3 regions of the Arthrobacter sp. NEB 688 genome follow, and region 3 is predicted to be linked to each of the others. Evidence: predicted binding sites of a transcription regulator. Region 3 holds the regulator's gene; each other region holds the start of a gene.

Region 1 (2,261 bases), 1.1 Mb from region 3:
ACCCCGACCCCGAGCTTCTCCTTGATCTTGCGCTCGAGCTCGTCGGCGAGCTCCGGGTTGTCCTTGAGGAACGCGCGGGCGTTCTCCTTGCCCTGGCCGAGCTGGTCGCCGTCGTACGTGTACCAGGCACCGGCCTTGCGGACGAAGCCGTGGTCGACGCCCATGTCGATGAGGCCGCCCTCGCGGGAGATGCCCTGGCCGTAGAGGATGTCGAACTCGGCCTGCTTGAACGGCGGGCTGACCTTGTTCTTGACGACCTTGCAGCGGGTGCGGTTGCCGACCGGGTCGGTGCCGTCCTTGAGAGTCTCGATGCGCCGGACGTCGAGGCGGACGGAGGCGTAGAACTTGAGCGCCTTGCCACCGGTCGTCGTCTCGGGCGAGCCGAACATGACGCCGATCTTCTCGCGGAGCTGGTTGATGAAGATCGCCGTCGTGCCGGTCGTGTTGAGGGCACCGGTGATCTTGCGCAGCGCCTGCGACATGAGGCGGGCCTGCAGGCCGACGTGGCTGTCGCCCATCTCGCCCTCGATCTCGGCGCGGGGCACGAGCGCCGCCACGGAGTCGATGACGATGATGTCGAGCGCGCCGGAGCGGATGAGCATGTCGGCGATCTCGAGCGCCTGCTCACCGGTGTCGGGCTGGGAGACGAGGAGCGCGTCGGTGTCGACACCGAGCTTCTTCGCGTACTCCGGGTCGAGCGCGTGCTCGGCGTCGATGAACGCCGCGATGCCGCCGGCCTTCTGCGCGTTGGCGACCGCGTGCAGCGCGACCGTCGTCTTACCGGAGGACTCCGGGCCGTAGATCTCGACGACACGGCCGCGGGGCAGGCCCCCGATGCCGAGCGCGACGTCGAGCGCGATCGAGCCGGTGGGGATGACGGCGATCGGCGGGCGGACGTCGTCGCCGAGGCGCATGACCGCGCCCTTGCCGTGCTGCTTCTCGATCTGGGCCATCACCGAGGCGATGGCCTTGTCCTTCTCGCTGCCGTTGGCCGCGGCCACCGGGTTGGGCATCACGCTTCCGCGAGATCCAGCCATGTCACACCAGTCCTTCGTGTCGTCATCCGAGCGCGCCTACCGGCGACCTGGCCCCCGCCGTCGGTCTCGTCGCGAGGTCTGGGTCAGACGCTAGGCGGAGGCACCGACACCGGTCACGGGTCGCCGTGGGACCTGTGGACGAGTGCTGTCGGAGCCACCACCTGTGGACGAGCATAGGCGAACACGTGTTCGACCTCGGGAGGGCGCGCCACGACACGCCGGGCGTCGGCGCGCACCCTCAGCCCTGCGGGACCGCGACGCCCCACATGGCCGCCACGTGCCGGACGTCGGTGCCGCAGCACCCGCCCAGCACGCGCATCGCCGGCAGCCGCCGGCTCAGGTCCGACTGGTCGGCCGCCAGGCGGGACGGGTCGCCGTCGTCGAGCTCCTCGGCCGCGTCGAGCTCGGCGTGGCTCATCGTCGAGGCGTTGACCCGCGTGCCGAGCACCCGGCGCACCCACTCCCCCTCGTCGAGGGCCGGCACGACGTGGGTGGGGTGGGCGCAGTTGACGACGAAGTGCTCGGGCGCGGCGGCGGCGTCGACGGCCGCCACCGCCGCGGCGAGGGGCGTCCCGTCGGGCAGCCGACCGTCGGTCTCGACGGTGAAGCCGACCGAGACGGGCACCCCGGCCTCGCGCGCCGCGAGGACGACACCGATGCCCTCGGCCGCCGTCGTCAGGGTGAGCGCCGACACGAGGTCGGCGCCGGCGTCCGCGAAGGCGCGCACCTGGGGCAGGTGGTAGTCGCGCGCCTCCTCGGGGTCCGGGGCGTCCCCCGCGACGTACCCGTCGCCGCGGGGCCCGACCTGCCCGGCCACGAGGACGGCCCGGACGTCGTACCCGTGGGCCAGCTCCCGCAGGAAGCGGACCGCGTCGGCGTTGACCCGGGCCGCTGCCGACCCGTCGTACCCGACCCGTTCGGCCCAGTCGGTGTTCGCCCGCCACGTCGGGGACTCGAGCAGGAGCCCGGCCCCGGCGGCCGCCGCGACCGCGGCGTACCCGTCGTAGTAGCGCGCCAGGAGGTCGCGCCCGGCGGCGTCGTCCAGCAGCGGGAAGGCGGCGAACTCGGGCAGGTCGACCCCGTGGTGGAAGACCAGGTCGGTCTCGAGCCCGCCGTCGGTGACGAAGCCGCGCAGCGTGGGGTCGTGCAGGACCGCGAGCGGCCCGGTGCTCTCCATCCCCCGCAGTGTCCTCCCCGGCCAGGCGCGGGGGAAGCCCTCAGGTG
Region 2 (2,261 bases), 260 kb from region 3:
GAACTTCACGCCCTGACCCACATGGGGCCGCCGTTCTACAAGCCGCCATGGTCGCCCACCATCGTCGGCATGGTGCTCGACGACGACACCGACTGGGACGAGGTCGCCGAGCTCGTGATCGAGAGCTACCGGTACTGCGCACCCGCGAAGCTCGGGCGCCAGCTGGATCGATGACGTCGCGCGGTCCGTCCGGAGGGACGCGGCCTCTCGCCTGCTCGGCGCCGTTCGTGACACCGGTTGGTCGCCAGCGGGACCTGGGCCATGGCGCCGTAAAGAGGGGGCTTCTGCCAGGGCCGTGGGCCGGCATCACGTCTCCGGCGTGGGCACGATGTGCAGAGTCGTTGCGCCGCTGGGGAACCCGCTGGGCGTCGTCATCACGGTGATGGCGGGGAAATCGGCGCAGGACGCGGACGTATCCCCGCCACGAGCCGCTGTCCGCGTCGTCACCGTGACGACGCGGATGTTCTGAGCCGGTCAGCCCCTCAGGCGACGTCCATCGCCTGGCCGCCGGTGATCCGGATCAGCTCGTCGTACGTCGTCGCGAAGACGGCGTGGCTGTGCCCGGCGGCCGCCCAGACCCGGTCGTAGCGCCCGAGGGTGACGTCGATGACCGTCCGCAGCCGCTGCGGGTGCCCGACGGGCGCGACGCCGCCGATGGCCATCCCGGTGTGCTCACGGACGAAGTCGGGGTCGGCCCGCTCGAGGGCGTCGAGCTCGAGGAGGCTCGCGACCTTCGCGGTGTCGACGCGGTGCCCGCCCGAGGCGAGGACGAGCAGCGGCGTGCGGGAGCCGTCGGCGCCGAGCGCGGCGAAGATCAGGCTGTTGGCGATCTCGGCGGGGGAGACCCCGAGCGCGTCGGCGGCGGCCTGCGCGGTGCGGACCGCCCCGGGCAGCTGGCGCAGCTCGGGGCGGACGTGGTGCAGGGCGAGGGTCTCGAGCACCCCCGCGACGCGGCGGTGGGTGGTGAGGTCGCGCTCGGCAGGGGGTTCCTGCGGGGCGACGCCGGCGGGCTCGGGCGACATGGCCGCAGCGTAGTGACGCGGGCCCCGCGGCGGGAGGTGGTGCGGCGTCCCGGAGGGGTCCGGACGGGTCCCGCCGTCGCTTGACGGGATGTCGGACGGGGGGTCTACAGTGGTCATCAGGTCGAACACGCGTTCGAACATCCCCCACCGGTCCACCGGCCCCGCGAGGTCGCCGGGCGATCGGTCCTGCCCGTCCGGAGGTGCCTCATGGTGCGTCGTCACGACGACCCGCTCGAGGTGGCGGGGGCCGACCCGGCCCCGCGCTCCTTCGTCTGGCGCGGGCGGCGCTACACCGTGTGCGCCGTCCTCGACGCCTGGCAGGAACGGCGCCCCTGGTGGCGCGAGGTGGGGGAGGACGGTGCGGCCACCGCGACCGAGCGACGGGTGTGGCGGGTCGAGGCCCACCCGCCGTCCGGTCCGGTCGGGGTCTTCGACCTCGGCCGCGACGACGACCACTGGCTCCTCCTGCGGGCCCACGACTGAGACGGACGAGACCGATGCCCCACGCCGCCACCACCCTCGACCTCCTCGAACGCTCCCGCGCCTCGCTCGCCGCCGCCTGCGTCGCGGGCCGGGCCTCCACCCGCTACCTCGAGGCCTCGCTCGCCGCGCTGCGGGCCGCCGCCGCGCTCGTCGCGTCCCGGCCGGCCCCCGAGGCCCCCGGCGCCGGGCCGCACGACGTCTGGGCGCTCGTCGCCCGCTGCGCGCCCGAGCTCACCGAGTGGGCCGAGCGCTTCGCCGCCGTGACCGGGCAGCGGGTCGGGGTCGAGACCGGCCTGGTCCGCGTCACCGCCCGCGAGGCCGACGACCTCCTGCGCGACGCCGAGGTCCTCCTCGACCTCGTCGCGACCCGCCTCGGCGTCCCCGCGGCCCACACCACCCGGCGGCTGGCCCCCGTCCGCTCCGCCTGAGCCCCGCCGTGCCCTCCACCGACGGGTTCGCCCACCTCCACGTCGCCTCCGGGTACTCGATGCGCTACGGCGCCTCGCAGCCCGACGACCTCGTCGCCCGTGCCGTCGACCTCGGCCAGGGCACGCTCGCGCTGACCGACCGCGACGGGCTCTACGGCGCGGTCCGGTTCGCCCAGGCGTGCGGCGCGGCGGGCGTCGACCCCGTCCTCGGGGTCGACCTCGCCGTCGAGGACCTCCTGCCGGCCCCGCCCGTGCGACGGGCGCGCACCCCGGTCCGCGGCGGCGCGATCGTCGACCCGCGCCGGCCCCGGGTCACCGTCCTCGGCCG
Region 3 (2,261 bases):
GGGCGCCGACGTCGAGCTGCCCGTACGCGTCGTCCACGGGCGCGAGGAGGGGCCGACCGTCTGGGTCGACGCCGCCATCCACGGCGACGAGGCCGTCGGGGTCGAGGTCGTGCGGCAGGTCGTCGCCGGGCTCGACCCGAAGACGTTCTGCGGCACCCTGATCGCCGTCCCCATCGTCAACGTCCTCGGCTTCTCGGCCGGCCAGCGCTACCTGCCGGACCGGCGCGACCTCAACCGGTCCTTCCCGGGCTCGCCGCGCGGCTCGCTCGCCGGCCGCATCGCGCACCTGTTCATGACCGAGGTCGTCGACAAGTGCGAGGTCGGCATCGACCTGCACACCGGCTCGGACCGGCGCACGAACCTGCCGCAGGTGCGGGCCGATCTCGAGGACCCGCGCACCCGTGCCCTGGCCGAGGCCTTCGCGGCGCCCGTGATGCTCAACGCGCGGCTGCGCGACGGCTCGCTGCGGTACGCCGCACGCGAGCGGGGCGCGACGGTGCTGCTCTACGAGGCGGGCGAGGCGTGGCGGATGGACCGCTGGGCGGTCGACGCCGGCGTGCTCGGCGTGCGCCGGGTCCTCGCCGCGCTCGGGATGACCGACCCGGTGGCCGAGGACCCGCCGGCGCCGTCGGCGGTGTCGTTCCGCAGCGGGTGGGTCCGCGCCCGCGGCACCGGGATGCTGCACCTCGAGGTCGGGCTGGGGGAGCGGGTCGAGCGCGGCGCGCGCCTGGGCGGCCTCTTCGACTCGCTCGGCAAGCGGGTGCGCCTCGTGCACGCCGACCGCTCCGGGATCGTCGTCGGGCGCACCGAGGCGCCCCTGGTCAACTCCGGCGACGCCGTCGTGCACATCGCCGAGGTCGAGGACTGACGCCGGGCGGGGTCAGACGCGGCGCAGGACCGCGGTGACCTTGCCGAGGATCGTCGCGTGGTCGCCGTCGATCGGCTCGAAGGCCGGGTTGTGCGGCATGAGCCAGACCTTGCCGTCGCGCCGCTTGAAGGTCTTGACGGTCGCCTCGTTGTCGAGCATCGCCGCGACGATGTCGCCGTTCTCGGCGGTCGGCTGCTGGCGCACGACGACCCAGTCGCCGTCGCAGATGGCGGCGTCGACCATCGACTCGCCGACGACCTTGAGGAGGAACAGGCTGCCCTCGCCGACGATCTGCTTGGGCAGCGGGAAGACGTCCTCGACGACCTCCTCGGCGGTGATCGGGACACCGGCGGCGATCTGGCCGAGGACCGGCACGTAGGAGGCCTCGGGGCGGGAGTCGCCGATGCCGGTCACGTCGCCCTCGTCCTGCTCGGGCCGGCGGTAGCCGCTGCCCTGGCGGTCGGGGGAGACGACCTCGATGGCGCGCGGGCGGTTGGGGTCGCGCCGCAGGAAGCCCTTGCGCTCGAGCGCGGAGAGCTGGTGGGCGACCGAGCTGGGGGAGGTGAGGCCGACGGCCTCGCCGATCTCGCGCATGCTCGGCGGGTACCCGTGCCGGTCGACGGCGTTGCGGATGACCTCGAGGATCTTGCGCTGGCGGTGGGTGAGGTCCCCGCCGTCGCCGCGGTCGGGCATCTCGTGGATGTCGGCGTTCCTCGGACGTGCCATCTCGACCCCTTTGCTGAGGCCACCCCGTACGACGGGGTGTCCTGACCGGTGTTTGTGCAGGTCAGACGGCTTGTCGGTGGTGCCGTGCAGTCTGACCTGCATGCGGACATCCTACGAGCGGGCGGCCCCGAACTCAAACAGGTGTTCGACGCGTGTCTTGTCCGCCTCGAACACGCGTGCTATAACTCGTACAGACGTTCTATCGAACACCGGTTCGACGGTGGCCCTGGCCGCCGGGATGGAGGACATGATGAGCGCGATCGCCTGGCACCCCACCGACCTCGGCAGCACCCACCCGGTGGCTCCCCGCCGCCCGCGGCTGGTCGTCATCGACGGCGCCGGCCAGGGCGGCCGCGCCGCCGCGGTCGCCGAGCCCGCGCTGCGCATCACGCGCCGCGGCCGCCTCGTGCTGCTCGTGATGGCGACGCTCGCCCTCGCCACCGTCCTCGGCCTGCGGGGTCTCGGCGGGGCCGGCGCGGCCGAGCCGGCGCACACCGTCTCGGTCACCGGTGGCCAGACCCTCTCCGAGATCGCGGCCACCGAGCTTCCCTCGATGTCGATCAGCGACGGCATCGTCGCCATCCAGCTCGCCAACGACCTGAGCACCGCCCAGGTGCGCGCCGGCCAGCAGCTGGTCATCCCCGCGGGCTGAGCCCCGCGCACGCGC

Evidence for each region. The regulator LexA, encoded in region 3, represses DNA repair genes until DNA is damaged. The targets are predictions, from matches to a motif close to TCGAACANNTGTTCGA.
Region 1: the regulator LexA is predicted to act here: its motif matches at 1,215-1,230, upstream of recA (recombinase RecA).
Region 2: the regulator LexA is predicted to act here: its motif matches at 1,144-1,159, upstream of HL663_RS11870 (DUF6504 family protein).

The regions. Positions count from the first base shown of each region.
Region 1 covers NZ_CP053707.1:3,347,799-3,350,059, forward strand. Annotated here, with positions in the region: gene recA (recombinase RecA) at 1-953, opposite strand, end outside; gene HL663_RS15765 (homocysteine S-methyltransferase family protein) at 1,276-2,214, opposite strand; gene HL663_RS15770 (ABC transporter permease) at 2,255-2,261, opposite strand, start outside.
Region 2 covers NZ_CP053707.1:2,537,581-2,539,841, forward strand. Annotated here, with positions in the region: gene HL663_RS11860 (MmcQ/YjbR family DNA-binding protein) at 1-174, shown strand, start outside; gene HL663_RS11865 (YbaK/EbsC family protein) at 483-1,022, opposite strand; gene HL663_RS11870 (DUF6504 family protein) at 1,230-1,505, shown strand; gene HL663_RS11875 (SAV_6107 family HEPN domain-containing protein) at 1,520-1,933, shown strand; gene HL663_RS11880 (DNA polymerase III subunit alpha) at 1,993-2,261, shown strand, end outside.
Region 3 covers NZ_CP053707.1:2,277,248-2,279,508, forward strand. Annotated here, with positions in the region: gene HL663_RS10765 (succinylglutamate desuccinylase/aspartoacylase family protein) at 1-868, shown strand, start outside; gene lexA (transcriptional repressor LexA) at 881-1,594, opposite strand; gene HL663_RS10775 (LysM peptidoglycan-binding domain-containing protein) at 1,815-2,246, shown strand.